4 regions of the Bacillus sp. XF8 genome follow, and region 4 is predicted to be linked to each of the others. Evidence: riboswitches for the same ligand, from Rfam matches in the RefSeq annotation. Region 4 holds a riboswitch; each other region holds the start of a gene.

Region 1 (8,108 bases), on a different contig from region 4:
GAGAAAACAAGTGGAGAACTGCTTTTCTTTTCATAACAAGGACTTATATGTGGGAAAATCAACATGGATTTTGCTATACAAAAAAGGACTTGCTACTGAAGCAAGTCCTTTCAAGATTCTAATACACAATACCCGATCATCCCGCACAATAATAAAAAGAAAGCAATGTTAAAGGTAACTGATAATTCTTCCATCCCTATCTCCTCCTTTACTCCAAAATATCACATGGATAGAGAGATGGACGGTCCTATTTGTAAACATTGCTTTAAAATTTTCTGAACATTTCGTGAAAATTACGCACTTTGACTTCCTTCTATTTGTGTTTTATACATTTCATAATAACGACCCTTTTTTTGCATTAATTCATCGTGAGAGCCCTTTTCAAGAATAGTGCCCCGATCCAGTACAATAATTTGATCTGCACTCTTAATTGTTGAAAGGCGATGCGCAATAATAAATGTTGTTCTTCCTTTTTTAACAACTTCTAGAGCCCCCTGAATCATTGCTTCCGTTTCCGTATCAATACTTGAGGTCGCTTCATCTAAAACTAAAATGGCCGGATCAAACGCTAATGCACGAGCAAATGATATAAGTTGACGCTCCCCTGTTGAAAGCGTGCTTCCTTTTTCCGTAATCTCTTCATCTATATTGTTCGCAAATCTCTCTGCTCCCACATCATGCAGTGCTTTTATAATTCGAGCTTTTGAAATATTTGGATTCTCTAAACTCACATTTGATGCAACTGTTCCACTAAATAGAAATGGATCTTGCAGTACAATCCCCATATGTTCACGGAGTGCTTGCTTTGGTATAGTTTTTACGTCATGCCCATCAATTGTAAGTTTTCCTTTTTGAAACTCATAAAATTGGAAGAGTACATTCATAATGGAACTTTTTCCGGATCCAGTATGACCAACGAGAGCAACCGTTTCTCCTTTTTTTGCCTCGAAAGAAATATGTTTTAACACTTCATCTTTTCCATTATAAGAAAATGAAACATTATCAAACCGAACATTTCCATTAAGACGTGGAATGCGATCTTCCTCGAGTACTTCTCCCTTTTCATCTAACAGTTCAAATACACGTTCTGATGCAACTCGCGCTTGCTCTAAATTTGCAAGCTGATTTACCATATTTGTAATTGGCGAGAAGAGCCTTGTTAAATAATCGACAAATGCATACAGTATCCCTAAAGAAATAATTCCAGTAGCGCTCAAAGAGGCGCCGCCAAAATACCAAATAACCCCCGTAAAGGCAATGTTGCGCAAGACACCTACTAAATTATGGGATGTTGCTGCATTTAAATTTAAAATTTTATTTTGGTACTTAAAGTAATCTTCATTTAATTCTTCAAATTCTTTCTTCGTTGTACGCTCTTGACGAAATGCCTGAATGATAGGCATTCCTTGAATGGATTCATTCACTGTTCCATTAATATCTGATAATCGAGAGCGCATCTTATGATTGTAGACAGAGGCATATTTTCTATATACAACAGCCCAAACAATTAAAATTGGGATGATAATTAAACAGAGAAGCGCTAATTTAATATCAAGTAAAAATAACGCAATAAAGATTCCAATAATATAAATAAAACTAGAAACAAATGTCGCTAAAACTGTCACATATAACTCACGAATTGCCTCCGTATCATTCGTTACACGCGATACAATTTTCCCTGCTGGTAAATGGTCGAAGTAACGAATCGGTAATGTTTGAATATGAGAAAAGACATCTTCACGCATAATTTGAATGATTTTATTAGATGCTTTCTGTAAGAAAAACTGTTTACCGTATGCAAACAAAGATACGACTAACAATAGTGCAAAATATCCTCCGCCAAGTAAAAGTAATCGTTTCATCTCAGGTTCATAAAACGAATACACTTCTTTAGTTGTTAACATTTTTGCTTTATACACTTGCGTTGCTTTCCCGCTTTGAACTGTAATAATATCCCCCTTTACAGAACGTGTTCCCTCGGCTGCAATTTTGTTAGGTACAAAATAATAAGTGAAACCAACTTGTATAATACGAACTTCTTTTCCTTTTTGTTCTCCTTTTTCAAAACGGTCGCTTCGCTTATACCAAGCTCCGTTATATAATACGGCATCCTCACCTTGCTCCGTTTCATACCAAGGCTTCTCAATCCCAACAATATGATCATCAATCATTGTCTTTGCCACAAATGGCCCTGCAAGCTCGGCAATAACGAAAATAAATAACATTGCAAGTGCCGCAAAAATGGTTCCCTTTACTTTCATGGCGTACCTAAATAACCGCTTTGAAACGCTCATATTTTCACCTCACCCTCTATATTTTCACCCTGCTGTCTTTCAAACTGCTCTCTATACCAGCCATCATTAGAAACGAGCCTATCATGTGTTCCCTCTTCTATGATTTCACCATTATCCATAACGAGAATCCAATCCGCATGCTGCACAGCTGATAACCGGTGCGTTGTTATAATTGTTGTTTTTCCGCTTCTTTCTCTTCGTATATTTTCAATAATTGCCGCTTCCGTCCTGGCATCTACAGCTGATAATGAATCATCTAAAATTAAAATTTCTGGATTTTGAATAACCGCTCGCGCAATCGAAATTCGCTGTTTTTGCCCACCAGATAAAGAAACGCCTTTCTCTCCAACAAGTGTCTCTAACCCTTCTGGAAGGAACTCTAAATCTTTTTTGAATGCTGCAATTTCAATAGCCTTTTCAAGTTCCTCTTCGCTTGCTTCTCTGTTTCCAAATAAAATATTTTCCCTTGCTGTTTTTGAAAATAAAATATGCTCTTGTGGTACATATCCAATCCAGCCTCGTACGTTCTCAGTCGAAATTGCACCAAGCGTAACGTCTGACACTGTAATATCCCCTTCTCCAAGTGGATACTGACGAAGAAGTTGACGAACAAGGGTCGTTTTACCACTCCCTGTTTTCCCAACAACGCCAAGTGTTTCTCCTTGTTTTAATGAAAAAGAAACATTTTTCAAATTCATATCTGATGAAGCCGGATACGAAAAGGAAACTTTATCAAAGTCGATATACTCTGGTTCGTGTACACGCTTCGGCTTTTTCACGTTCTTCACGTCAGGCTCATACGCTAATGTTTCATTAACACGGTCTAGCGAAGCATTTCCGCGCTGCATCACATTGATTAATTCACCAATCGCAAACATCGGCCAAATCATCATTCCAAGGTAAACGTTAAAGGAAACAAGTTCTCCAAGAGTAACCTTTGATTGGAATACTAAAAACGCTCCATATACGAGACCAATTAAATAACTAAGACCTACTAGCATCTTGACTGTTGGCTGAAACAACGCATCAATTCTTGCTACTTTCATATTTTTTTCATATACATCTGTTCCTAATTGATGAAATCTTTCTTCATCAGCTTTTTCCTGTACATATGCACGGATAACACGCACGCCAGCAATCGATTCAAGTACTTTATCGTTCATATCTCCAAAAGCATCTTGAGCAACCGTAAAGCGTTCATGTAACTTTTTTCCATATATATTCATCGCATATGCCATAATCGGCAAAGGAAGAAGTGCCGCAATTGTAAGTTGCCAACTAATTGAAAAACCCATCATAAAAACAATTGTGAGCATATATAAACTAGAATCCACTAGTGTCAAAATCCCAAAACCAGCAGTCATAGCAATCGCCTTCAAATCATTTGTCGCTCTCGCCATTAAATCACCAGTACGATTTTTGTGATAAAAGGTCGGTGTCATTTTCAGCAAGTGCCCCATAAATTTTGAACGCATCGTTTTTTCAAGCACGAATGCCCCGCCAAACAATTGGTGTTGCCATACATAAGTGAGTAAATATCCACCAACTGTCGCTCCAAATAAAATCCAAATATATTTCATAATTACTTCACTTGTTAAAGATCCTATTTTTATATGATCAATTGTTAATCCGATTACTTTTGGAGGAATGACTTCAATTACATTTACAATTAAAAGCGCTCCAATTGCGATACTATATCTCTTCCAATGTTCTTTAAAAAACCATGTTAACTTTTGTAATACTGAAAACAATGAAATCTCTCCCTTCTCAATCTTGTTTCATTCTATTTCTGTTATCCACTATCAAAAGCCCCTATCTTTATACCGCGCCAACTATACTGTTTAACCATACCTCTTCCCCTTTCATATCTTGTTTTATCGAAACCATACAAAGTATGGAAACAATCAAAATAGAGACAAAAAAGCGCATACCGTCGCTTGACGATATGCGCAAAAACGCATAAAAGCGTACGTTACGAAATACGCAACGTACGCTTTTTCAAAAACAAAAAAGCACTATCTTTCCGTACGGGTTGCGTAATAATATGAACGTTTTCCATCATATAATCCAGCTAAGCCAGCCATATTTACCATTACAATCATTACGCACACCTCCTTCATTTATTTTCCATTTTTAATTTTATAACTTTAGGAACTTTTCTGTCAATTGTTTTTTTCATTATTTTACAAAACAAACTTTTATCACAAGAAATATAAAGTGAAACTTTAATCAGTGGGGGTTTTCTTCATCCCCACTGATTATCAGCCTGCACCAATCGGGCTTTTACGGGCAGTTGATCCCCCACCTATCTTCCTCGTTTCCCTCTGAATCTTGAGGTGGGGGTCTTACTGCCCGCAAATAGCGGGATAAAATACATACTCCCTTTCCCATACTCGAAAAAAATTATCTATTAATACTATTTATAAACCCTATATTTCACTTGAAAATAAAGTAAACCCCTTTCAGAAAGGGCATACAAAATTAAAATCACACAAGAAATCGTTTTCATAAACATTTTGTTTGAAAAATATTCTCAAACCCCCTACAATCACCATATACTCACTCTTACAAGTTGCTATTTTAGGAGGACAAATCATGACAACTAGCAATACGTACAAATTTTATTTAAACGGTGAATGGAGAGAAAGCTCTTCTGGGCAAACAATTGATATTCCATCACCATATTTACATGAAGTAATTGGACAAGTACAAGCGATTACTCGTGAAGAAGTTGACGAAGCAATTGCATCAGCAAAAGAAGCTCAAAAAGAATGGGCTGAAGCTTCTCTTCAAGAACGTGCAAAATATTTATATAAATGGGCTGATGAGCTCGTAAATATGCAAGATGAAATTGCCGATGTTGTAATGAAAGAAGTCGGTAAAGGTTATAAAGATGCGAAAAAAGAAGTTGTTCGTACAGCGGACTTAATTCGCTACACTGTAGACGAAGCACTTCATATGCATGGCGAAAGCATGATGGGTGATAGCTTCCCTGGTGGATCTAAATCTAAACTTGCAATCGTTCAACGTGCACCACGTGGCGTAATTTTAGCAATCGCACCATTTAACTACCCTGTAAACTTATCTGCGGCAAAACTTGCACCAGCTCTTATTATGGGGAACGCCGTTATCTTTAAACCAGCAACACAAGGCGCAATTAGCGGTATTAAAATGGTTGAAGCTCTTCATAAAGCAGGTCTTCCAAAAGGACTTGTAAACGTAGCAACAGGACGCGGTTCTGTTATCGGTGACTACTTAGTAGAACATCCTGGCGTAAATATGGTATCGTTCACAGGTGGTACAAATACAGGTGCTCACTTAGCGAAAAAAGCTGCTATGATTCCGCTTGTATTAGAACTTGGCGGTAAAGACCCTGGTATCGTACGCGAAGATGCTGATTTACAAGAAGCTGCAAAACATATCGTTAGCGGCGCATTCTCATACTCAGGTCAACGTTGTACTGCAATCAAGCGCGTGCTTGTACATGAAAATGTAGCGGACGAGCTTGTTAGCTTATTAAAAGAACAAGTAGCTGAACTATCTGTTGGTTCTCCAGAACAAGACAGCACAATCGTTCCATTAATCGACGATAAATCTGCTGATTTCGTTCAAGGATTAGTTGACGATGCAGTGGAAAAAGGCGCTACAATCGTGATTGGTAACAAACGCGAGCGCAACTTAATTTACCCAACATTAATTGACAATGTAACAGAAGATATGAAAGTTGCTTGGGAAGAGCCATTCGGCCCAATCCTTCCAATCATCCGCGTTTCTTCTGATGAGCAAGCAATTGAAATTGCGAATAAATCAGATTTCGGCTTACAAGCAAGTGTCTTCACTAAAGACATTAACAAAGCATTTGCAATTGCTAACAAAATTGACACTGGTTCTGTTCAAATTAACGGACGTACAGAACGTGGCCCTGACCACTTCCCATTCATCGGTGTAAAAGGTTCTGGTATGGGAGCACAAGGTATTCGTAAGAGCCTTGAGTCTATGACACGTGAAAAAGTAACTGTATTAAACTTAATTTAACATTTTATTTTAGAAGCTAGTCTACGGCTGTAGATCTAGCTTCTTTTTTATTTCTCAAACAACATTCTCGTCCCTACTTTTAATGACAAATTGTTCGCTATAATCTGATTATTACTATATCCATTGACGTATAAAAATACATTTGTTACCCTTGATTATGTTAATTTAATACATAAATCCTCATTCGTATCTCGGTGAGGTAGAGGTTGCAGTCATTAAGAGTATCTTTCGGGAGATGTAGTGGCATCGATGAACGAATGAAAAAGGAATGGTTGCCGAAGTAAGAAATGTCCACCATGCATTCTTGCTGGGTCTGTATTGAATAAGTGCAGAACTGTCACAAACATTTTGTTTGTGGAGAGCTATCGAGAGGTATGTCGTGGGTTTCCTATAAGATAGAAAGCACGTAGCGACAATTACACGTGCTTTTTTTGTTTTGTATGAAGCTTACCTTTCTTCCTTTTTGGAGGACATACATATCTCCTCGCTTGACTTGGTTATACTAACTTTGGAGGTATTCTTTTATGCAACAAAAAAAATGGGGCTTTTGGGTACTAACAGCATTTGTTGTCGGCAACATGGTTGGTGCTGGTATTTTCATGGTGCCAAGTACATTAGCACAAACAGCAAGCCCTCTCGGTGTCACTTTAGCTTGGTTAACAACAGGGTTTGGGGTTTTAATGCTAGCTCTTGTTTTCGGTAATTTAGCAATTCGTCGTCCTGATTTAACAACAGGACCACAAAGTCATGCATATGCTTTATTTTCATCACCAAAAAAGAAAAAAATGGCTGGATTCAGCATGGTTTGGGGCTATTGGGTCGCAAACTGGGCAAGTAATGTTGCTATTATTACATCTTTTGCAGGTTACTTATCTCTCTTCTTCCCGATTATGAAAGATACACGTCTCTTATTTTCAATTGGGACTTTCAATGTGGAAGTTGGAAAGCTTATTACATTCTCCATCTGTTCTTTCTTATTATGGGGAACGCATATGATTTTAACAAACGGTGTAAACGGAGCTGGGAAATTAAACTTCTTAGCAACAACAACGAAAGTGACTGGATTCCTTCTATTCATCGTTGTTACTTTGTTTGCATTTCAAGCTTCAAAATTTGGACAATGGTACACACCAATGATTGATAAAGAAGGCGTGTCACACGGACTGCTTTCACAAGTGAATTTAGCTGCCCTGACAACACTTTGGGCATTTATCGGTATTGAATCAGCCGTTCTTTTATCAAACCGTGCTAAATCTCCAAAAACGGTAAAACATGCAACTGTCGCTGGCTTATTAATAACTGTTGCTATTTATTTAGGAATTACCATTTTAACAATGGGTGTGCTTCATATGGATAAACTACAAACTTCTGAACGTCCATTAGCTGATGCATTAAATGCTGCAATGGGTCATGGCGGCGGGAAATTAATGGCGCTACTTGCTCTTACTTCCCTATTCGGTTCTATCTTAGGCTGGATTTTATTAAGCTCAGAAGTACCATATCAAGCAGCAAAAGAAGGTTTCTTCCCTTCCTTCTTTGCAAAAACAAACAAAAAAGGAAGTCCGATTCATTCACTAAGACTGACAAACATTATGTCACAAGTCTTCCTTTTCTCAACGTTATCAGGGACAATTGCTGAGGCATATACATTCGTTATTACTGTCTCAACCTTAGCTTACTTAATCCCATATCTCGTTTCACCAATCTTCCAATTAAAACTCGTTGCAACTGGTGAAACGTATAAAAATGAAATGGGTTCAAGAATTATGGATGGTACTG
Region 2 (8,108 bases), on a different contig from region 4:
GATGTACCTATTGTAGAAGGAGGGCCAGTTGCGTATTGGTCTACACTTCCAATGAAGGCTACTGTGAAAAAACTTCGGGAAGAAGGGATACCAGCTTCTGTTTCTCAAACTGCAGGTACATTTGTTTGTAATCATCTTTTTTATGGACTGATGCACATGTTGGCAAAAGAGGAAAATGAAGCTCGTGGAGGATTTATACATATTCCTTTTTTACCAGAGCAAGCAAGTAGTCATCCAGGACAACCGAGTATGTCGCTTTCAACGATTACAAAGGGAATTGAATTATTGATACGGGTCGTATTAGAGGTAGAAACGGATATTATAGAATGCGGCGGGGCAACACATTAAGTAAATATACGACATCTTTTACTACACCTGCTATAATAAAGGAAGAAATATACATAGAGGTGAGTGCTTTGCAGCAATACGAGGAAGTTCGTTCTATTATAGAAAAAGCAAATAAAATTACGGTGTTAACGGGTGCTGGGGCCAGTACTGAAAGCGGGATTCCGGATTTTCGTTCAGCAAATGGTTTATACGCAGATGCGAAAGTAGAAATGTACTTATCAAGAGGTTATTATAACCGTAGTCCAAAAGAATTTTGGAAACATTATAAAGAAATATTTCAAATTAATACGTTTCATCAATATAAACCGAACCGTGGGCATAAGTTTTTAGCAGGCTTAGAAGAAGGAAAAGACATCGCTGTATTAACACAAAATATCGATGGTTTACATCAATTAGGTGGTAGCAAACATGTTATTGATTTACACGGTACGTTGCAAACGGCTCATTGTCCAAAATGCCGAGCAAAATATGATTTAAAGTATATGATTGATCATGAAGTACCACGATGTGAAAAGTGTAATTTTATTTTAAATCCAGATGTTGTTTTATATGGTGATACATTACCACAGTATCAAAATGCGATTGAGCGTTTATATGAAACAGACGTATTACTTGTAATGGGAACTTCGCTAAAAGTGCAGCCGGTTGCATCGTTCCCGCAAATTGCAAAAAAAGAAGTAGGGGCAACGACTATTTTAGTGAATGAAGAGTTAACAGGTCAAGAGTATAATTTTGATTATGTCTTCCAGCAGAAGATTGGACAGTTTGTAGATCAATTTTAAGGATAGAATAAATAATGCATTCAAAAAAGAGTCCTAAAAGGTAATGAAGCACACCTTTTAGGGCTCTTTTCAGTTTATATATTCTGAGCTTTCATTATAAAACGATGTTGTTTCACATCGAAATACCCTTTTTGTAGGATAAGTTGATGTATCTTGTATAGTTCATTTACATATGTTTCAGTTTGAAAATTAGGTACTTGCCAAGGAATGGCTTTTAAATAATAGACGAAAGCACCGATATCATAAAATCTTTGAACGGGAAACTCTTCTTTATATTTTAAAACTTTAAAACCATGTTGCTCAAGTTCGTTTAGAGCCGCCTCTAACTTCCAATTTGTAAATTCAGGATTGAGTGGTACTCCGAGTGTCTCATTGATTTCCGCACAATCTAAGCCACCTACTTGTTGCGTAAGAAAGATGCCATTTGGAGAAAGGATCCTTTTTACTTCGGAAGCAGAGTAGGATTCATGTTGATTTAAAATCAAATCGAATTGTCTGTTATCAAACGGTAAGGCGTTGTCATCCGTTACTTCTACAACTGTTACACCTAAAGGTTCTAACTTCTTTTTTGCTATTGGGATATTGGGTGTATAACCTTCAGTCGCATAAATAGTGGAAGGGAAAGGTCTTAACAGGGACAAAAATTCACCGCCGCCTGTTCCCATATCAAGTACGGAAGTAGTATTTTGAATAAGGGAAAAAGCCATGCTACCGTAAGACCAAGAAAGCAACTGACTTTTCATACGATCAGTTTCTGTAATAAAGGAAAAATCCCATCCGCTAAAGCTCTTGTTTGCATTTTCTAAAAGTGCTAAAAATAATTTGTCATTTTTCATGTTAGATCCTCCTGTTTATTATATGAATAGTGAATAAACAGTGGAGGAGGCCCTCTAATTACAATATACGGTTGTTACGTTTCGTGTTCTAGGATTTTCATATGGAATCACTCCTGGCAAAAAAGTATGTTGTTTTACCTTCTAGGTTTGTGAGTATAATACCTTCTAAAAGTAAAAATAAAATCGATGTAGCTATGGTATTGAACTACCCCATACCCATCAAGCATACAAAAGCAAATACCCCAAAACGAGAAAATTGACATCTCCAGATGAAAATGTACAAAATTTTTGTTTTGGGGACACTTCAAGCTACACCAAAAACAAATTACTAAAACTGCAACAACGTTTTTAGACAAAATAATCTTTAGCGCAAAGAATTCACGGTTTTTATCATAAATAATGTTTTATGATAATAAAGTTGTTTAAAAAAATGCCAGTCATGCTAATTAGCAGTACTTTTTGTAACCGCCAAGTTGAATTGGTTCTTACGCACTTTTGGTGAAGAGCTTTATAAAAGTATATTTTTATGATTTTTTGCCATTAAAGTCACAACTTAATTTCAAGTTGTCCAACTGTGTGTTGTTTCAATATATACTATGAGAAGCACAATCTAAACTTGGGTTTTTGTTTTTGATTGAAATTATAACAAATAGAGGACAGAGAAGTAACTGTCAAAAAATTTTAGCCATATGTTTTAGGATTTCATTTGGCTTAATGGGAAATTCTATTGTTAGCAAAGCTTTTACCTGGATTTTTAGTTTTAGAAAGGAGAGAAGTAGATGGAGTCATTATGGCTAGAGTATGCTTGGACATTATTAATTCTAATCGGATTAGAAGGATTGTTATCGGCTGACAACGCCCTTGTACTAGCAGTTATAGCCAAGCATTTACCCGAAGAGCAGAAAAAAAGAGCTATAAATTACGGAATCATTATGGCCTTCGCTTTCCGATTTGCTGCCCTTTTTGCCATTTCATTTATTGCAAATGTCTGGCAGATACAGGCAATAGGAGCAGCTTATCTTCTTTACCTAGGATTAAAGCATGTCATTCAGGCACGATTCGGAAAAGACAATAAGAATATTCATAAGGACGATGAAAAGGAATCGGCGGGCAAAGGCTACTGGTCCACAGTAGGAAAGATTGCAGTAGCTGACCTTGCTTTTGCAATTGATTCGATACTAGCTGCAGTTGCTCTTGCTCTGGGTCTTCCAGATTCACCGCTAGACGATTTCGGTGGTATGGATGGAGGTCAGTTCATTGTTGTTCTTCTTGGAGGTATTGCCGGACTTGTCTTAATTAAATTTGCAGCAATCTGGTTTGTGCAACTTCTTGAAAAACGTCCAGCATTGGAAACAACAGCATATGCAATTGTTGCATGGGTCGGTGTCAAACTTGCTGTAATTACACTTGCCCATGAGGATATTGGTGTCTTAGATCATCATTTTCCACACAGTACATCTTGGACTTTGATCTTCTATGGAGTATTAGTCGGTATTGCCCTAATTGGTTGGTTTGCACCGAGAGATAAGTCATTTCAGAAAAATTCTACAAGGGAATAATGAAGAATCCCCCACGCTTCGGTTAAGAAATAGGGGGGACTATTCATTTTTTATCGATAAGCCATATACAAGTGTCTCACTAGGGATCGTAATACTAAAACCGGTTGTTTTATAATCGAGTTTTAACGTATCTCCTGTATAGTCTTTTGTAAAATCATCCATTTGAATGATAAGCTGCTCATCTTCATAAACAACTTCGTTCGAATTATACTCATCGAAAATTAAATCAATATCAACAAATATACTACAAGAGTTTGTCATTGTTCCTCTAATACGTATGATGTTTTTGTTATTTGCGTTGAATTTATGTAGTACTGCTTTTGCCTTATCAGTTACGCGAATGTTCATGGAATCCCAACCTTTGTTTATAGTTCTTATTCTATTATTGCAAAAACATGAGAAATAGGGAAGGAAAGGGATTCAATGAATGATAAGTGTATAGGAATCACGGTTTGAAAAGTAAGGATGGTACTGTAAATGTTTGTGTTAAGCATAACTCGTCATTACTCACTTTCTCAACTTCTTCATACTGAATTTCATTCTTTTGGTAGAATTTTTTCCAGAAATTCACCGCTGCTTTATTGCTTTTTAATTGCATTACATAATAGGTTCCTTCGTGCTGCTTTAACAGTTCTAGAATTGCTAGCTCTGCTATCTTTTTTCCACGGTACGCTTTTAATATGAAAAGATCGTTAATGCAGCAGTCTGTTCCTGATACGGTGAATGGTGGTTTCGCGAATAGAAGAAATCCGACATATTTTTCTTCAAATGTAATGAAGTAAGGAGAAAGCTCATCACGGTTAAAAATAAGTTCAAAAGCATCAAATTCAAAAAATCCATTCTCATTCGGATGAAGGGTAGAGGAGAATTCGGATAAATCATGTAAGTATAACGAATAAAAATTTCTTAATATCTCTCTTTGCTCTGTAGAAACAGCTTCAAGGGTAATATTCATTTTAATCCCGCCTTTTGTAAAAATAACTCCTTTGAAATCTGAAAGTACAGCATACCTTCATACTCGTGGAGAGATTTCTCTAAGTTTTGTACAGTTTCTTTGAATTGAAATCCAAGTTTTTCTAATACATGAATAGATTTTTTGTTTTCTGGAAAGACGGAGGCCATAATCGTTTCGATTCCAATGATTGAAAAAGCATATTGTAAAAGAGCTGATGTTGCTTCGGTTGCATACCCTTTTCCCCATGTATCATGAGAAAGTGCGTAATATAGTTCAGTTGAAGCTGGTTCGAAATCAGAGGGACCTAATCCGCAGTAACCTATGAATTTTTGAGAAATGTTTTCTATAATAGAAAGATTGAATTTAGCGATATGGTTTATAGAATTCTTTTTATTCATGTCTATGCTCCAGCTGATGATATCTTCAATTTCCTTGTACGAATAAATAGGTTCTGGGATATAGAGGTGTACTTCAGGTTGTTTTTGCAATTCATATAAGGCTGGTGCATCAGTAATTTGATAAGGGCGTATATGTAATCTTTCTGTTTCAAGTTTTGCATTTATAAACATGCGGCACCTTCTTTATATAAAAAATTCACACATAATACACTGTTCGACAAAAAGTAAATATATCCTTTCAATAGAGACATTCATTTAGATGAAGTGAATCTTTGAGTAAGGGGGGATTAAGATAAAAAAATAACAGCAAACATTATAATGTTTGCTGTTATTTATCAATTATAGTTCACATTTATCAAGAGGAATTACTTTTGTTTTCTTTGTAAATTTATATCCTAACCACATCGCAAGGAAGAGAGGTAAGCCGATATAAGAAACAAGTACACCATTCCAATCGATAGACTCGCCCATAAATGCTCCGTAATTTTGTCCTAAAATGACAATGACACAAAGTGCAAATGCGAAGATTGGACCAAATGGGAACCATTTTGCTTTATACGGTAAATCATTTAAGTCTTTTCCTTGTGCGATATATGCTTTACGGAATCGGTAATGGCTGATTGCGATACCTACCCATGCGATAAAACCGGACATTCCAGATGCATTTAATAGCCAAACATATACAACACCGTCTCCAAATAAGGAAGCTAGGAAAGCGACGCAGCCAACTACTGAAGTTGCGATTAACGCGTTAACAGGTACGCCGCGGCTATTTAATTTACCTAGAAATTTCGGTGCTTTTCCTTGTCGTGCTAAATCCCAAAGCATACGAGTTGATGCGTACATGCCTGAGTTACCAGCAGATAAAACTGCAGTTAAAATAACAGCATTCATAACAGAAGCAGCAAATGCAACTCCAGCTTTCTCAAATACAAGTGTAAATGGACTTACTGTTACATCACTAGCTGCAAGACTTTCAGTTGTATACGGAATTAATAGACCGATAACAAGAATTGCAAAGATATAAAATAATAGGATGCGCCAAAAGATTGAACGAATTGCTTTTGGAATGCTGCGCTCTGGATCGGCAGTTTCACCAGCAGCTACACCTAATAATTCAGTTCCTTGGAATGAGAAACCAGCCGCCATAAATACGCCGATGATTGCCATGATGCCACCGTTAAATGGTGCATCTGCAACTGTGAAGTTTTTAAAACCTACTGGTTCACCACCCATGATGCCGAAAATCATCATAAATCCAACAATTAAAAAGATAATAACAGTTGCTACTTTAATAAGGGCAAACCAATATTCTGCCTCACCAAATCCTTTAACAGATAAGTAATTTAAAAGAAACATAATGACTAAACAAAGGCCACTCCAAATAAGGGAAGGCGTATTTGGGAACCAAAACTTCATAATTAATGTAACTGCAGCAAGTTCAGCTGCGATTGTAATTGCCCAGTTATACCAATAATTCCAGCCGAGTGCAAATCCAAGAGATGGATCAACAAATTTTGTTGCATATGTGCTAAATGAGCCAGCAACAGGCATATATGCGGCTAATTCAGCTAAGCTTGTCATTAAAAAGTAAACCATAATTCCGATTGCCGCATAAGCTAAGAGAGCTCCACCGGGCCCTGCTGTGTGAATGACACCACCACTGGCAAGAAAGAGCCCGGTACCAATTGTACCGCCGAGAGAAATCATTGTAAGGTGGCGAGATTTTAATCCGCGTCTTAGTTCACCTTGTCCTTGTGTAGATTGAGTTTTAGAGGTAGCTTGATTCGTTGCGCTATTCATGTTCAACACTCCTTTTCTTGTAAGATAGGAAGGAACGGGGGAGAAAAATACAAAAAACCGCCAAAGGAATTTGGCGGAACGTTTCACAAATAACCACCCCATCATACCCTTCCGTTAAGATAGCACCCCACGTTTACACGGTATTTTGTAAACGTGACAGTTCTGTTCCTATTCGGAGACAGACCCAGCTCGTACTTCCAGAGAAGAAATACGAACTTCGGCAGCATTTCCTTTCGAACGGAGTCATTGACATCCTCTGTGTCTAAGCCGTTCTACTAATAAAAGCCGCAACCTCTACCTCATCGGATTGATGAGGATTTATTCATTGCTGTGATTTTTAATATATGGCAATTGTAATTAGTTTCTGAAAATATTGCAAGGAATTTTTGTAGGAAAATATCAAAAAAAATCGGTTATTGTATAGGAAACGTTTTCAAAATTCCACCCGAACCTACTTGATATGTAAAAAATGAAGAAAAAATTGTTATACAAATGTTTCGCAAAAAGATATGGAAAATCCTTTAAAGTTAAAAGAAAATTCAGAAAAATAAAATTCGACATTGACTATAAACAAAATAAAGAGTGCCTAAGAGTGTAAAAAAGGTAAGCAAACTTATCGTTTGCTTACCTTAGTATTTTACATCACCTTATTTAAGGCAAAACTCGCTTTTGTCCAGTCGTATATCCAACGTTTTGCTTTGTAAGTTGGGAATGATTTCGAACTGAGATGAAAAGTGCAATGATAACGATAAGACCTACAACAATATAGGAAAGGGTAATAATGGTTGGATCCACTTTAAATGATGTAAGTAGCGTCCGAATATTTGTAAAAATTATCAGTCCACCAACAAGTACACCCAGTAAGTGTGAAGGTACAATTCGTACTAACCATGCAGCAATTGGAGCTGCTAGAATGCCACCGAGCATAAGGGCAAATACCCAAACCCAGCTAACTTGTTCCCATCCTAATGAAATGAAAAATCCGATAGTTGCTGCTAAAGATACTGGGAATTCACTCGTATCAACGGAACCAATGACTTTTCGTGCTTCATTTCCACGCGCGAGAAGTACCGGTGTAGTGATAGGTCCCCAGCCACCTCCGCCAGTTGAATCAACAAATCCAGCGAACAACCCTAATGGGATAAGCTGCTTTCCAGACATACGTTTATTTGATTTGGCAATTTGTTTTTGAATAATAAATCGTAATAAAATATAGACACCTAATGTAAATAAAAAGAGTGAAATGTATGGTTTAATTAAATCGCCAGGCAAGTTACTTAAAAAGCATGCACCGACAAAGGCACCGATTGCACCAGGTAATGTCAGTCTTGATACGGTATACTTATCAACGTTTCCAAATCGAATATGTGACACGCCAGAAGCTGCGGTTGTAACAACTTCAGCTAAATGAACGGATGCGGAAGCGA
Region 3 (8,108 bases), 280 kb from region 4:
ATAAAAGAGATGGTCGATGTTATTTATCACTGCTTTGTTTTACTGGCTGCAAAAAATATTCCATTAGAAGATGTGTTAGAAGAAATGAAAGAGAGACAAGGGAAGCTCTCAAAAATAGGAGAGCGTAAAAAAATTGATACGTTATAAGGGGGAGAAACTATGAAAGTGGATTATCACCTTCATTTAGAGGAAGGCCCGTATTCAATACGATGGTTGGCGAGAATAAATGAAGCGCTAGAATATTATCAACCGCTCAAAGAGAAAAAGAATTCCATTGAATGGCTCATGAAAACACAAGAACGCTTGCAAAAAAGAGTGCAGGAAGGGCCATTTACAGTAGAGTGGATTGATTTCTATTTAGAAGAAGCGCTGCGAAAAGGAATAAAAGAAGTCGGTATTGTTGATCATCTCTATCGCTTTTATGAGGCAAAGGAGTATTACGAGAAATATGTAGATATTAGTGAATCAAAGCTCGGGCGTTTGCAGAAAGAATGGTTAGATCAAGTACGGGTAGCATCGATTTACGATTATACAAAGGCGATCCAAGAGGCAAAGGAGCGCTGGAGAAAACGAGGAGTAGTACTGCGTCTCGGGATTGAGGCTGATTATTTTATTGGTGGCGAGCGAGAGCTAGAAAATTTATTGGCATTAGGAGATTGGGATTACGTGATTGGTTCTGTCCATTTTATTAATGGCTGGGGATTTGATAACCCTGATACGAAAGAATATTTTGAAAATCATGAGTTACATGCATTATATGATACGTTTTTTGCGACAGTCGAAAAAGCAATTCGTTCCAGGGTATTTGATATTGTAGCTCATCTTGATAATATAAAAGTGTTTAATTATCGATTAGATGAAAATGTGCAGGTTCCATATTATGAAAGAATTGCTAAGGTATTACTAGAAACAAATACAGCAACGGAGGTAAATGCTGGGTTATATTATCGTTATCCTGTTCGAGAAATGTGTCCAAGTCCGCTTTATTTACAAGTTTTAGCAAAGCATAAAGTACCAATCACTCTTTCATCAGATGCTCATTATCCAAATGATTTAGGAAATTATGTCGAGGAAAATGTGAAAACATTACGTAATCATGGTATCTCTCATGTAGCTACATTTGAAAAACGGGTGAGGAAGATGCAGTTGCTTGAAAAAGAATCAACAACTGTTTCAAATTGAAAAATGATTTTGTGATGAAAACCTTTCTTTTTGCTCAAAATAAGAAAGAATGATAAAGGAGGGTTTTAAATGGCAAAACAAAATAACAAACAGAACATGAAAGTGACGAATCAAAGTTATACTTCTCAAACAAACGAGGAAGTCAACTCTGTAATCCAAGAACAAATTAGTGATACGGTAGCAGAAGGAACGATTGATGCAAAGCTTGGAAAACAATCTAGTGAAGAACAATAAGGAAAAGGGAGATCTCCATCTCCCTTTTTCTTATGAGAAAAAGTGTCAGTTTTCAGAACTGTAATCAAATTCCTTGGCTTTTTTAACTTAGATTTCTTACAATATAATATAAGGAAATTCCTATTTTTTAATAGAAGAGGTGCTTAGTAATGGCAAAAGTATTAGTAGCAGGAAACATTCCAAAAATCGGATTACAGTTATTACAAAATCATGAAATAGAAATGTATGACAAAGAAGAATTAATTAGTAGCGAAGAATTAGCAAAACGTGTGAAGGATAAAGATGCACTGCTAAGCTTACTTTCTACAAAGGTAACAAAAGAGGTAATTGATGCAGCACCTAATTTGGAAGTCATTGCTAATTATGGTGCGGGTTACGATAACATCGATTACATGTATGCAGCAGAAAAAGGAATTACAGTTACAAATACACCGAAAGTTTCAACAGAAGCAACGGCAGAATTAACATTTGCTCTTCTTTTAGCTGCGGCAAGACGAATTCCAGAAGGAGATACATTATGTCGTACAGTGGGATTTAATGGCTGGGCACCACTCTTTTTCCTTGGTCGAGAAGTATATGGAAAGACAATTGGAATTATCGGTCTTGGGGAAATTGGAAAAGCAGTTGCCAAACGTGCAAAAGCATTTGGAATGAATATTATTTACACAGGTCCAAATCGTAAGCTAGAGGCAGAAAACGAATTGGAAGCAACGTATGTAACGTTAGAAGAACTGTTACAAACAGCAGATTTTGTTACGATTAACTGTGCGTATAATCCAAGTCTCCATCATATGATTGATGAAGAACAATTTAAAATGATGAAGAAAACAGCATATATTGTAAATGCAGCGCGTGGTCCAATTATGAATGAACTAGCGCTTGCTCATGCGTTAGAGACAAATGAAATTGAAGGGGCGGCTCTTGATGTATTTGAGTTTGAACCGAAAATTACAGAGAGATTAAAGGGATTGAAAAATGTTGTCCTTACTCCGCATGTTGGAAATGCAACGTTTGAAACACGTGATGCCATGGCTGAAATGGCAGTACGTAACATTTTAGCTGTGTTAGAAGGAAAAGAAGCATTAGCGCCTGTGAATCAAAAGGAATTAGTTACAAAATAAAGAGACACCTTCCGGCTTGGAAGGTGTCTCTTTATTTTTCTTTATTTGCTCGTTTTTTATGAGAAGGTCTTTGCCTAATAAATTGAGATAACATATACAAAATATAAAGTGGGATGGCAATGAACAGAAATACTGAAATATTGCCAAAGCTTGTTTTATACATTGTATAAATAATTCCGATTAAAAAGAGTGTAACAATAATACTGTATCGTGGAATTGGTACATCTTTTAAACTTGGGATACGAATACGACTTACCATTAAAAATGCAAACGTTACAAATACCGTAATGAGGACAATTTTTGGAATGGTATGTGAAAATAGTGTTAAGAAGGCAACGAGTCCTCCTGCTGCAGTAATAGGAACACCAGTGAAATACTTCATAGAAGTAGATGAAGGCGTTACATTGAAGCGCGCTAAGCGATATGCTCCGAACAGAGGGAATAGTCCTGCTATGTATAGTCCGATAATTCCATAATTGGAAAAGGAAGTGTAGTACATTAAAACTGCAGGCGCAGCTCCAAATGTTACAACATCTGCTAGTGAATCAAGTTCTTTCCCCATTTGTGAATCAACACGCAATAAACGAGCTAGCCGGCCATCAAGACTATCTAACATCATCCCGATTAGTACTAAAATAGCAGCTGGTTTATAATACCCTAAAGATGCATAGCCGATTGATAAAAATCCACTGTATAAATTTCCGAGCGTAAATAAGTTTGGAATTGCTGCTCTATACAAAATCTGATCCCTTGCTTTCTGTAATAAATTCTTAATTAGTGTATGAAAGTTTACTTTTTTTATCATAACATAAATTTCTTTCCACGTACGAAAAAATTCCCATTTCATGAAAGATTTCACGAATAGTTTATCCAGTGCTTAGCTTCTTTATTTCTATTGGACCTTTGAAGTGAGAAGCTGTATAAATCCATTTTGATTTTTCATCATCTAAGCTGCGGCTATGAATAACAAAAGGTGGCCTGCACTCGCCTTCTCTCTTTGTTTTCACTTGGCGTGGGGCAGGAAAAGGAGCTGATCGCTTCTATACATGGTCGGATACTCTCTCCCACCTAAAAAGAAAGGGTTTCTATCAGTTTTTTGATTTTTAACATATAAAAATCACTGCTATGACAACAAAAACAGATCTCCGCTCATTTTCTCCCTTTGTTTTCATTCGGCATGGGGCTAAAAAAGGAGCTGACCGCTTCTATGCATGGCCGGATGCGCTCTCCCACATAAAGATTGGGTTTTATGTCAGTTTTTAAATTTGTATTCATATAATAAAGTTACCATGTTTATGAAATGGTAAAGATTTAGCTAAGAAAGAAGCACCCTCAAATTGTTATCCGAGGGTGCTTTTAAGGTTATTCAAATTTAGTTATCATTGTTCCCGTTTTGTATTTATTGTTAGGATCAAATCGTAATAAATCTCCATAGATAAGTTTATCAGAATAATTTAATTCTGTTTTCGCTTTTTCAATATACGGCTGGCAAATCGTTGAATCAATCAGTTCACCTGTGCTTTTTTTATAGCACATATTTTTTGTATAAACATAATCGTTTGTTACGAAACTACCATCACGCATAATCATAAGTGTTTGTTCATTTTTGGTAAATAAATCAGTACCAAATTCAATAGATTGGTTTGTTTTGATACCAAGTAAATGAAGTAATGTTGGTTTTATATCGATTTGTCCAGATACTTTTGAAATGACTTTTCCTTCTTGACCAGGAACGTGAATAATAAGTGGTACACGTTGCAACTGCATCGAATCAAATGGAGTTATGGATTCCTTACCGAGAAATTGTGCCATAGCAGCATTATGATTTTCAGAAATTCCGTAATGATCTCCGTAAATAACAATAACTGAATTATCGTATAAACCCTCTTCTTTTAATCGATTGATAAATAGTTTAAGAGCTTCATCTGTATAACGAACGGTTGGGAAATAACGATTTAGTACACCGCTCTCAGAATTATACTCACTAATATATTGATCTTCTGGATTTAAAAGAAACGGGAAATGATTTGTTAATGTAATAAATTTTGTATAAAACGGTTTTGGTAAAGATTTAAGTTTTGAGATCGATTGTTCAAAGAACTCTTTATCTTTTAACCCCCAACCAACAGACATTTGTTCTGTTCCTATATAATCATTTAGGTTAAAGTAACGATCGTATCCGAGTGCTGGATACATGATATCCCGATTCCAAAAGGTTTTATCATTCGAATGAAAGACGGCGGAATAGTATCCATATTTTTTTAACAACTCAGGAGTTGCTGTGTATTCATTGTTTGTATGTGTAAAGAATACAGAGCCACGGTCTAATGGATATAATGAATTTTCTACAATAAATTCAGCATCGGATGTTTTTCCTTGTCCAGTTTGATGATAAAAGTTATCGAAGTAATAACTATCTTTTATAAACTGATTTAAAAATGGAGTAATTTCTTTTCCATTGATTTTTTTGTTGATAACAAAATTTTGTGTTGATTCCATTGAAATTAGAATGACATTTTTTCCTTTTGCAACTCCAAATAAGCTTTTATCAGCTTGTGTATCTTTTGAATTCACGTAGTTCTTAATTTCAGAAAAACCGTCTCCACTTGCGAATACACGCTCTGCAGAAGATTTAGATTGAAGTGTAATGTCAAATAGATGATACGTGTATAAACCTAGATTTTTCACAACGGTTTGACGATCAAAAGAACGTGAAAACAATTGTGGCTTATGAACGACCGAAACAATAATTTGTAATGCTAATAGAGCTGTTATACCACCAAAAAAGCTCCGTTTTTCAGAACGAGATAGTGGCGTGTTATCACAAAAGTTTGGGAACTTACGTGAAATAAACATTAGAATAATTGCATCCGCAAATAGAAGTAATGTTTTGTACGTAAATAGTTCTTTAATACTTGTTCCTAAATCAGCCATGTTATTGGTTTGGAATAGAACAGGGAATGTGACAAAGTCATTATAAAACCCATAAAACATCGCGTTTCCAAATAAAATAAATGACAGTAAAAAGCTGATTCCAATAATAATTTGATTTCGATATTTTGATGCTAATAAAGCTAGACCAAAAAATAAAAGCAATGAAGCAATTGGATTAAACAATAGCATCATTTCTTCGAAGAAGCTATCAATTTTAATATCAAAGGCTAGCTTGTACACAATATATGTTTTTATCCATAATAAAACGACTGCAACAAGTGCAAATCGTAATTTTGGAAACAAATGTTGTAGCATAATATACTCCTCTCCTACTATAAGTGACGGTTCTAGTGATTGTATTTCTAATGATAGAAGTTTCACTTTATATATACGAACAGTCGTTTATCTTTATGTACTATTATACGAAAACAAAACAGAATTGTGGATGATTTTTATAAGAATTGGTTAGAAAAAAAGAAAACGGAGACAATAACCATATCGCATTTTGATACGGAGGTTATGATGAAAAAGTTATTTTGTTTCATATGTAGTGGTTTTTTATTCTTTTCCACTCCTACAGTTTTTACTGCACAATATGATGCGCCGTTATTAGAAGATGCTCTTTATTCCGTTTTGTTTCCACAAATAAATGTAGCGATTCAGAAGCATTATGGGAAACAAAAACCGTATGAATGTCCGAAGATTGTTAGTTTAAAAAAATTGTATAGTGGTACATATTTATTTCAAGCTGTAATTGAAGTGACGAAATATGAAGCAGGCATAGGTGGGAAAGTGCTTCCGCCATTTGAAAAAATAAAAATTACGTTTGATAATGATGAAGGAGAATGGACTGTGAAAAAAATAGATATAAAGCGCTTGCCAAATGATACGAAATTAAATTGTAAAAAAACAATGTGAAAAATTGTTTGACAAATAATTTATTCGTTTGGTATTGTTAATACCAACATAAGATGTTTGAAAATTAAATAGACTTACCTCATCTACTCTCAAAGGTAGAGGCCGCGATAGGAAAGAGTAAGCTATGGGAGATTTAGTGGAATCCGTGATCATAGATTGAAAGGGACTATTGCCGAAATATAAGAGTGACCACGTCATTCATATATTGGGACTACATTGAATAAATGTAGTACTGTCATAAGATTTTATTTTATGGAGAGCTATTTGGAGATGTTGATGCGGTTTCTTATTTGAGAAGATAACAACTCGTTTATTTTTTCATGATACATTATTCCTAATAAGAAACGCGTGTGAACATTGTTCCGCGCGTTTTTTGTTTATCTAAAAACGCGCTGCAATGAATAGAAGAAGATTGGGGTTATGAGTTTTAGAGGAAATAAGGGAGGAATTCAAATGTATTTACACGGCACAAGCCGAATCAATGAGCAAGGACACTTAGAAATTGGAGGCTGCGATACAACGCAGCTAGCTAAACAATATGGAACACCACTTTACGTATACGATGAAGCTTCTATTCGGGAGAAATGTCGCGCATTTCATCGTGCTTTCCAGGAAAGTGGGTTCTCTTACCAAGTAGCGTATGCAAGTAAAGCGTTCTTGTGCATGGAGATGTGCCGAGTAGCTCGTGAAGAAAATATGTCTTTAGATGTTGTTTCTGGAGGCGAATTGTACACTGCTTTGCAAGCTGGTTTTCCTGCATCACGCATTCATTTTCATGGTAATAATAAAACGGAAGAAGAGATTATAATGGCGCTGCAAGCAGATATTGGCTGCTTTGTGGTAGATAATTTCTTTGAAATGGAAATATTACATGACTTAGCACAGCAGTATGGAAAAATTGTAAATATATTAATCCGAGTTACACCTGGAGTAGAAGCGCATACACATGAATATATTACAACAGGGCAAGATGATTCGAAATTCGGTTTTGGAGTTTCTACCGGCCAGGCAATGCAGGCGATTCAAATAGCGTTAGAGAAATCAAATTATAATGTGTTAGGTATTCATTCACATATTGGATCACAAATTTTTGAAACAGCAGGATTTGTTCGGGCGATCGAAGTATTGCATAACTTTTTAGAAGAGATAAGAGAACAGACTGGTTATGTTGTAACAGTGTTAAACGTCGGCGGAGGTTTTGGAATTCGCTATACGGAAGCAGATACACCACTTACACTTGAAACATATGTGCATGCTGTAACCGAGGCAGTGAGAGACCAATTTACACGAAATAATTATCCTCTTCCAGAAATATGGATTGAACCAGGGCGTAGTATTGTTGGGGATGCAGGAACAACAATTTATACAGTGGGAGCTGTAAAAGATATTCCGGGTATTCGTAAATATGTGTCAGTCGATGGGGGAATGACAGATAATTTAAGACCAGCTTTATATGGAGCGCGTTATGAGGCAATGTTAGCAAATCGAGGAAAAGAAGAGGCTGAAGAAGTTGTTTCGATTGCTGGAAAGTGTTGTGAGAGTGGGGATATGCTTATTTGGGATATAAAACTGCCGCAAGTTGCTTCAGCAGATTTGTTAGCGATCTCTTGTACCGGAGCATATGGATATTCTATGGCGAATAATTACAATCGTATTCGCAGACCGGCTGTAGTATTTGCAAAAGGTGGAACATCACAAGTGGTTGTTGAACGAGAAACA
Region 4 (8,108 bases):
TATTTGCTATAATCGGCTCGATTTTAATAATAGGAGCAGCAGGAGCATTTAATAATCTGTATGATCGTGATATTGATTCTATCATGGAGAGAACAAAAAATAGACCAACTGTAACCGGAGACATAAGTCCTAAGACGGTACTATGGCTTGGCATATTGATGACAATCTCCGGTTTAGTATTTCTTGCGCTAACTACATATTTAGCAGCATTATTAGGATTTTTAGGTTTATTTTTGTACGTTGTACCATATACAATGTGGAGTAAAAGAAGAACAATTTATAACACAGAGATAGGGAGTATTTCAGGGGCAATGCCGCCACTCATTGGCTGGGCCGCTATGTATCCTGATATAACGCATCCAGCTATCATCGGTCTTTTTATTATCATGATTATTTGGCAAATGCCTCATTTCTATGCGATAGCTATTCGTAAACATGATGAGTATAAGGCTGCAAATGTTCCAATGCTTCCAGTAGTGAAAGGGATTAAAAGGACATATGTACAAACGAATGTGTATTTAATTATTTTAATTATAATAAGTGTTCTTTTAGGTTCATTAAGCATTGGTCTTATGTTAGTATCACTTCTTTTAAGCATTTTATGGCTTGCCTTAAGTATTTATGGTTATAAAAAAATGGATTCAGAGAAATGGGCAAAATCATTGTTTATTTTTTCGCTTTTCCATATGACAATTTTATTTTCAACTATTATTATCTATTCCCTTATAGGTGTTTTTTTCGGGAGCTGAATATAGGTAACAGATTGAAATTTTTAGACCGATTCAATTTCTAAAAAACTAGAAAAAACCAATTTCTCATGTGTAAAAAAAGAGAAATTGGTTTTTTTAGTGTTGGATTAAATTTTATGTTGTTAAATGAAACGAAAAGAATCCTTACTTTAATCAAACTATATTTTGGATCGATAAGAATTACTATAAAATTGGAAGAGTAATATGAATTGTTGTCCCATTCTTTATTTCGCTGTCTACATGAATTGTTCCGCCGTGTGCAGTTATAATTTTATGAGCGATCGCCATTCCAAGACCAGTGCCTTCACTTGAAACGTTTGTAGCTGTACCTCGGTAGTATTGTTTAAATAGATTTTGAACTGTCATTTCATCCATGCCGATTCCAGTATCTTCTATTATAATGTGTACATCGTCCTGTAATGAGATAGTGGTATGAATTTTCGTTCCTTTATGGTTATGTAAAACGGCGTTCATAAATAAGTTTTGTAAAGAACGGTAGAGTAATTTTGTATCAATGGGAATCATTATTTTTGTTTCATCTGATTGAAAACTAAAATGATAGTGTTCAGACCGTGGATCATTTGTTATATCAGCTATCATTCTTCTAGTAAATTCAACAATGTTTATTTCTTCTTTTCTTAATGGAATCTGTGAACCTTCAAGACGGAATGAAAGATTTAAGTCTTCAATTAACTCTTTCATATGATCACCTTTTTGCTGAATCTCTTGCAAAAACTTCTCTTGTTCTTCCTGACTCCACTTATGATCTGGCGATAGCATAAGCGCACTGTACCCTGTAATATAAGTGAGGGGTGTCTTTAAATCATGAGAGATTCCTGCCATCCATTCGCGTTTCATTTTCTCAAGTTGTTCTCGTTCATTCTCTATTTCTCGTAATCTGTTTGTTAAATGTTCTATATTTAGAAAGACATCTTTATATAAGCGATAAGGGCCTTTTAATTTCCCTGTTTTTTTATTGTACATTTGTTTCGTATTTTCTGGTGTCACGTAAGAACCTTCTGCTAGATGGTTAATCCATGAAATCATTCGAAATAAAGGTTTCCCGATATGCCATCCATATATAATAGCACCTAAAATAAGAGTACATATAAATAGACTAAAAACGATAAGGGCTTCCGTGTCTTTGTCATCTTTATTTATTCCAATAAGAGGTAGTATACCTTCCATTAAGATTGCCATGAAGATCCCCATAAAAAAAGTACCGATAAATAAACTACGAATAAAATGAAAGCCTAGCCTGAAACCGATTTTCATTTTTGTTGCTCCTTAGTATGCGGGATAAATTTATAGCCAATTCCTCTCAAATTAACAATGTATGTAGGGGATCTAGGATCTTCTTCTATTTTTTTACGTAATTTAGAAATATGCATTACTACTGTTTTATCATCACCCATGGAAGTCAGTCCCCATACTTGTTCGTACAATTGTTCAGCAGTGAAAATTCGATTTGGATGTGTGCATAAGAAAGTAAGTAATTCTAGTTCTTTAGCAGTGCAATGTACAGATTCTCCGTTTACAGTTATCAGTCCCTCGCTAGGATATAGAGAAAAGGATTCAAAATGTAGGTTCAAATTTTCTTCATTGCGATTTTCTTTTATCATATTTTGTCTACGTAGTTGGACATTAATTCGTGCAGCGACTTCTAAAGGATTAAATGGCTTTGTTATGTAATCGTCCCCGCCAATCCCTAAACCTGTTAATTTATCTAAGTCACTAGAGCGCGCTGTCACAAATAGAATAGGAGTATTTGTATAGTTTCGTATTTGTCTACATAATTCGAAGCCGTCTATATCTGGTAGCATAACATCGAGTAAGATGATATCGAATGAACAATTTTTAACTAGATTTAACGTGTCCGTTCCGTTTAGAGCGGTTGTTATATGAATGAAGCTTTCTTTCTTTAGGGTAAGTACTAACATATCTAGTATGCCTTGCTCATCATCTACTAAAAGGATTTTTTCTGTTCTCATTATGGATCCACCTTTACATGTTTTTCGAATCTGTTAGAAAGATATTTGGAAAATATTTCACATGTAATAGTGTAACATAATACTATTTTGCTAGATAAAAAATAACAACAAAGACTATGCTCTTTGTTGTTATTATGAAAATAAATTTAATTCATCTGTACTAATGGTTCAATTTTGGCCATAAACGATTGATGAAGTGCTTCTACACCATCTACTAAATGAAGGCGATCAATGACAACAGAGACTTTAATTTCAGATGTACTTACCATTTTAATATGAATATTTTCGTCTTTTAATGTAGAGAACATGTCAGCGGCAACACCTGGATTGGATACCATGCCAGATCCGACAATAGATACTTTAGCTAGATGATTTTCATATTCTACAGATTCATAGTGAAGTGCTTCTTGATTTTGTTCTAATACTTCTAGCGTTTCTCTTAAGTCATTAGAATGAATAGAAAAGGATAGATGTACAGTGCCTTCATTTGTAATGCTTTGAATAATAATATCTACATTAATATGAGCAGCGGCCAATGTAGAGAAAACAGTTGAAAGTGATCCTTGTTCTAATCCTTTAATTGTTACGCGTGTAATATTGTCTTCAAATGCAATACCTTTTACGATTGATTGTTGTTCCATGTTACATTCTCCCCTTACAATTGTTCCGTTTTCTTGTTCCATACTTGAACGAACTTCTAAAACTACGTTATGATTTTTTGCGAATTCAACAGCACGTGGATGTAGTACACTAGCACCAAGGTTTGCGAGTTCTAACATTTCATCATAAGAAATTTCATCGAGTTTATAAGCGTCTTTTACGACACGTGGGTCAGTCGTGTATACACCTGTTACGTCTGTGTAAATATCACATTTTTTCGCTTTAAGCGCAGCGGCCAATGCAACAGCAGTTGTATCAGAACCACCGCGACCAAGTGTTGTAATTTCGTTTTCCTCACTTAATCCTTGGAAACCAGCAACAATTACAATCGTACCTTTTTGTAAATGTGATTGAATACGTTCTGTATTAATATCAGTAATCCGTGCGCTACTATGCACAGATTCTGTCGTAATACCAGCTTGCCAACCAGTTAGTGAAATAGCGTCGTATCCTTTTGCTTGCAGTGCCATTGTTAATAAAGAAATAGTAACTTGTTCACCAGTTGTTAGAAGCATATCCATTTCACGTTTACTCGGATTTTCTGTAATAGCGGTAGCAAGTGCAACGAGTTCATCTGTACTTTTTCCCATTGCAGAGACAACTGTAACAACGCTATGACTTCGTTCATATTCTTCAATAATTAAATCTGCTACATGTTGAATGCGTTGGATACTTCCGACAGAAGTACCACCAAATTTTTGCACAATTGTTTCCATTATAAATTCCTTCTTTCGTCCATTTTTATGAATAGAGCAGGAAAGGTGTGTAAAACACATATGGGAGGAAAAGTATAAATCCCCAATATTCCTGTAGTTACCACAAAGAAAAACAAAAAACACCATCTCAAATAGGTGAGGATGGTGCTGTTACAGGAAAAGGGAAACAGAAAAAGGAGCTAATAAAAAAACCGCCAAAAAAGGAATATCATATAAAGAATGATATCTCTTTTTTGTAGATAGCTCTTCATACATACACGTCTGTATATATGACAGTTCTGTCTCTATTCGAAAACAGCCCCAATTGATAAATGCAGAGAAATTTATCAATTTCGGCAACACTTCCTTTTTTCTAAACTCATCGACATCTCTGTGTCTCCTTTAGAATACTTATAAGCGCTGCAACCTCTATCTCACGTTTTGGGCGAGAGTGTTTGGTTTATGAAGTTATTGGTAACATTTGTTTTATAATAATTAAAATATTTTAGGAAATCAAGTACTTCGTTAATATTTAGAAAATTAAAACTATTTAATCTGAATAAAAATATAGAAATAGATCGTTTATAAGTGTTATTTGATATTGAAATGTATTGATGTTTTGTGTATTAAAAGTCTTAATTATAAGAAAAAAAAGAAAATTAAATGTTATAATGTAAGGAAAAAGAAGGAAGATGCTTAGAGGAAGGGGATACATATGCAAGGAGAGATACAAACGGAAAATAAGGGGAGTTATGTAAGCAATTTATTGTTACCTGTTACAAAATCACGTCCTTTTACTTTCTTATGGATTGGTCAACTGCTTTCCGTTCTGGGAAGTTCTATTACAATGGTAATTCTTCCGGTAGTAGTATATACGTTAACAGGTTCAACAGTTGTTATGGGAATGACGATGGCTATGTATATGCTGCCGAATATTCTTGTTTTACCGTTTTCAGGGTTAATCGTTGATCGTATGAATCGAGTTAAATTAATGTTATTTACCGATATTGTTCGATGCATATTAATGACAACTCTTGCGGTACTTATTTTTAAAGAAACTTTAACAATCACTATTTTATATGTATTAGTAGCAATGTATGGGCTAATGGAAGGATTATTTCAACCTGCATATTCGGCAGTGCGGGCGAGGGTGTTTGTACCGGAAATCCGTAATGCAGCTAACGCATTAACACAAATGAGTAATCAAGGTGTCCGTTTAATTGGTCCGGCGCTTGGTGGTCTTATTGTTTCGGTCACATCGGCTGGGGTCGGATTTGGCTTAGATGCATTAACTTATTTGCTGTCATTTATTTGTTTATTATTTTTAAAAGATGTAACAGCTAAAAAGGTACAGAAAACAGCAGATCATAAAATGAATTTTAAAAAAGATTTTACGGAAGGTATTGTTGTCTTAAAAAGCCATCCATGGTTATGGATTACAATTTTAGCATTTTCATTTATTAATATTTGTTACGCAGGAATTATAGTTGTATTAATCCCATGGCTATTTAATGTACATCATCACTTTGAACCTTTCGTCTATGGACTTGGAATGGCATGTTCTGGAGGAGGTGCTGTGGTTGCAGCTCTTATTTTTGGCGGGAGACAGAGATGGCATAGACGAGGATTGTTCGCTTATGGAGGTGTCCTTATTAGTGGGGCGGCACTTTTAATAATGCCGTTTGTTTCCTGGGCTCCCGGATTAATTGGATTAATGGCAATTGAAGGGTTTGGGATCATGATTTTCGGTTTAATTTGGGAAACGAGTTTGCAAGAACTCGTGCCAGAAGAGGCATTTGGAAGAGTGGCAAGTCTTGATATGTTAGGGTCTTTTGCATTATTACCGTTAGGATATTTAGTCGTTGGCTGGTTGGCGAATATAATCGGGGGCGTTGTGACAATTATTATTCTAGCCATTGCAGCCATTGTAGTAGTAGCAATCGCGCTACTTGTTCCGAGTATTCGCCAATTTGATTAATATATGTTTACAAAAAAATAAGTAAGCTCTGCTAAATGGCAGAGCTTACTGTTCGTGAAATACGAATGTTTGTGTAAATTGCTGTTCTGCTTTTTCTGGGTGACCGTTATAACTAAATTGATTTTCTTCCCAGCTAATAACAACTTCAAATGAATTGGTATCTTCATATAATGGGAATTTCATTTCTGTAAAACTCGTTCGGCTGTATGACACACTCATATCAGACTTGTTGAATGGCTTGAAAGCGGATTTTGATTTTGGATTATTGTGGCGTATTTCAACTGATACATTAGATACGTCTTTACCGATATTTTTTACAAGTAGGTAGTATGTATCAAAAATGCCTTGTTTTGGCTGTAAAGTCTTTGGATTGGTGCTGCTAGATTTATCAATTTCGATATACCATTGCTTAGACTTTGAGGCAACGGGTAGTTCTTGAAATGTATAAGCACTTGTTTGCAAAGGAAGTGCTAAACATATAACAATGACTAAGGGTATTATTTTTCTTTTCATAATAGATAGGTCTCCAATTCATTGAAAATAGTAGTTTTTAGTTAATATGTGCGATTTTTGAAAAAATATGCGTTTTTTATTCTTATAGCATTGTACAGAAGGAGTAATACATATGAATATTGGTAATGTTATAATTTGGAATATTTTTCATATCATATTTAGTAATAAAAAGAATTGAATAAAAATACATAATTGTGCTAAAATAATTGAAATTCGACATATTTATTAAAATCATCGTAGGAGGAAATAGAATGAACGCTTTCATTCGAAGGAAATCTATAGACCAATTACAAAAAGAAGGTCGCAAAAGTAGTGGATTGAATCGAGTTCTAGGATTGTGGCAACTTACTGCAATTGGTTTAGGAGGTATTATTGGGGTAGGTATCTTTGTATTAACTGGTGTAGCGGCCTCTGAACACGCAGGACCTGCAGTTATTTTATCTTTTATCATTGCGGGATTAGCTAGTGCAGCTGCTGCATTATGTTATGCGGAATTTGCCGGATTAATTCCTGTTGCTGGAAGTGCTTATACCTACAGCTATGCTGTACTGGGGGAAGGTGTAGCTTGGCTAATTGGATGGGATCTTTTACTCGAATATATTTTAGTAGTTGGAGTAGTTGCCATCGGGTGGTCTGGTTATATGCAAGAATTGCTGCAACAAATTGGAATTCATATTCCTGTTTGGGCTCAAGGCGCTCCAGGTACAGGTGCTGGTCATAGAGTAGATTTAATTGCAATGATAATAAGTCTTGCTATTGCCGGTTTGTTAACATTAGGTATGGAGTGGGGATCTAAATTTAATACCCTTATGGTTATCATTAAGTTAAGTATTATTTTAGTAGTAATTGCTGTAGGAATTTTCTATATTGATTCTGCTAATTGGCATCCTTTTATGCCTTTTGGCTTCAATGGTGTAATGAGTGGTGCAGCTCTTGTATTTTTTGCTGTATTTGGTTACGATACATTAACTACAGCGGCAGAAGAAGCAAAAAATCCACAACGTGATTTACCAAGAGCTGTAGTAATTTCTTTAGTTATTGCGTTATGTCTATATATTGGGATGTCTTTAGTAATTACAGGTATGGCACCATACCATACATTGAATAATGCCGCACCGGTAGCTAAAATTTTTAGTGATGCTGGATTAAAGTGGATTACTTTATTCATTTCTGCTGCAGCTATTACTGGTATTTTATCTGTTTTATTCTCCTTTATGCTTGCTGGTTCAAGAATATGGTTTGCTATGAGTAGAGATGGTTTGTTACCAAGGTGGTTTACAAAAGTACATCCAAAATATAAGACACCACATCGTCCAACTTTAATAATTGGAGTTATTACTGCAATTATTTCAGGTGTTACTCCTATTAATGAAGTGGCGGAATTGGTTAATATTGGTACATTATCAGCGTTTATTTTAATTTGTTCATCTATCATTGTGTTACGAAAAAAACGACCGGATTTAGAAAGAAAATTTAAGACACCTTTAGTTCCTTTGATTCCTTTAATTGGGATTGGTTTTTC

Evidence for each region. Region 4 has a riboswitch for lysine ahead of J4P91_RS02875 (aspartate kinase). Riboswitches for the same ligand answer to the same signal wherever they lie in the genome.
Region 1: another riboswitch for lysine. It lies ahead of J4P91_RS18190 (amino acid permease); the one in region 4 lies ahead of J4P91_RS02875 (aspartate kinase).
Region 2: another riboswitch for lysine. It lies ahead of J4P91_RS12485 (amino acid permease); the one in region 4 lies ahead of J4P91_RS02875 (aspartate kinase).
Region 3: another riboswitch for lysine. It lies ahead of lysA (diaminopimelate decarboxylase); the one in region 4 lies ahead of J4P91_RS02875 (aspartate kinase).

Annotation. Positions count from the first base shown of each region.
Region 1 covers NZ_JAGDQK010000029.1:14,527-22,634, reverse strand. Annotated here, with positions in the region: gene J4P91_RS18205 (ABC transporter ATP-binding protein) at 294-2,294, opposite strand; gene J4P91_RS18200 (ABC transporter ATP-binding protein) at 2,291-4,045, opposite strand; gene J4P91_RS18195 (NADP-dependent glyceraldehyde-3-phosphate dehydrogenase) at 4,890-6,329, shown strand; lysine riboswitch at 6,522-6,702, shown strand; gene J4P91_RS18190 (amino acid permease) at 6,854-8,108, shown strand, end outside.
Region 2 covers NZ_JAGDQK010000019.1:49,506-57,613, forward strand. Annotated here, with positions in the region: gene pcp (pyroglutamyl-peptidase I) at 1-348, shown strand, start outside; gene J4P91_RS12455 (NAD-dependent protein deacylase) at 417-1,130, shown strand; gene J4P91_RS12460 (class I SAM-dependent methyltransferase) at 1,205-1,966, opposite strand; gene J4P91_RS12465 (TerC family protein) at 2,746-3,525, shown strand; gene J4P91_RS12470 (iron-sulfur cluster biosynthesis family protein) at 3,565-3,873, opposite strand; gene J4P91_RS12475 (GNAT family N-acetyltransferase) at 3,971-4,480, opposite strand; gene J4P91_RS12480 (GNAT family N-acetyltransferase) at 4,477-5,049, opposite strand; gene J4P91_RS12485 (amino acid permease) at 5,218-6,681, opposite strand; lysine riboswitch at 6,794-6,986, opposite strand; gene J4P91_RS12490 (sulfite exporter TauE/SafE family protein) at 7,333-8,108, opposite strand, start outside.
Region 3 covers NZ_JAGDQK010000002.1:182,316-190,423, forward strand. Annotated here, with positions in the region: gene hisE (phosphoribosyl-ATP diphosphatase) at 1-147, shown strand, start outside; gene J4P91_RS01400 (histidinol phosphate phosphatase domain-containing protein) at 160-1,182, shown strand; gene J4P91_RS01405 (DUF4025 domain-containing protein) at 1,252-1,416, shown strand; gene J4P91_RS01410 (NAD(P)-dependent oxidoreductase) at 1,566-2,537, shown strand; gene pssA (CDP-diacylglycerol--serine O-phosphatidyltransferase) at 2,569-3,276, opposite strand; gene J4P91_RS01420 (LTA synthase family protein) at 3,900-5,786, opposite strand; gene J4P91_RS01425 (DUF3888 domain-containing protein) at 5,994-6,389, shown strand; lysine riboswitch at 6,478-6,660, shown strand; gene lysA (diaminopimelate decarboxylase) at 6,843-8,108, shown strand, end outside.
Region 4 covers NZ_JAGDQK010000002.1:457,603-465,710, forward strand. Annotated here, with positions in the region: gene cyoE (heme o synthase) at 1-749, shown strand, start outside; gene J4P91_RS02865 (sensor histidine kinase) at 933-2,024, opposite strand; gene J4P91_RS02870 (response regulator transcription factor) at 2,021-2,740, opposite strand; gene J4P91_RS02875 (aspartate kinase) at 2,887-4,116, opposite strand; lysine riboswitch at 4,349-4,535, opposite strand; gene J4P91_RS02880 (MFS transporter) at 4,811-6,073, shown strand; gene J4P91_RS02885 (hypothetical protein) at 6,119-6,586, opposite strand; gene J4P91_RS02890 (amino acid permease) at 6,838-8,108, shown strand, end outside.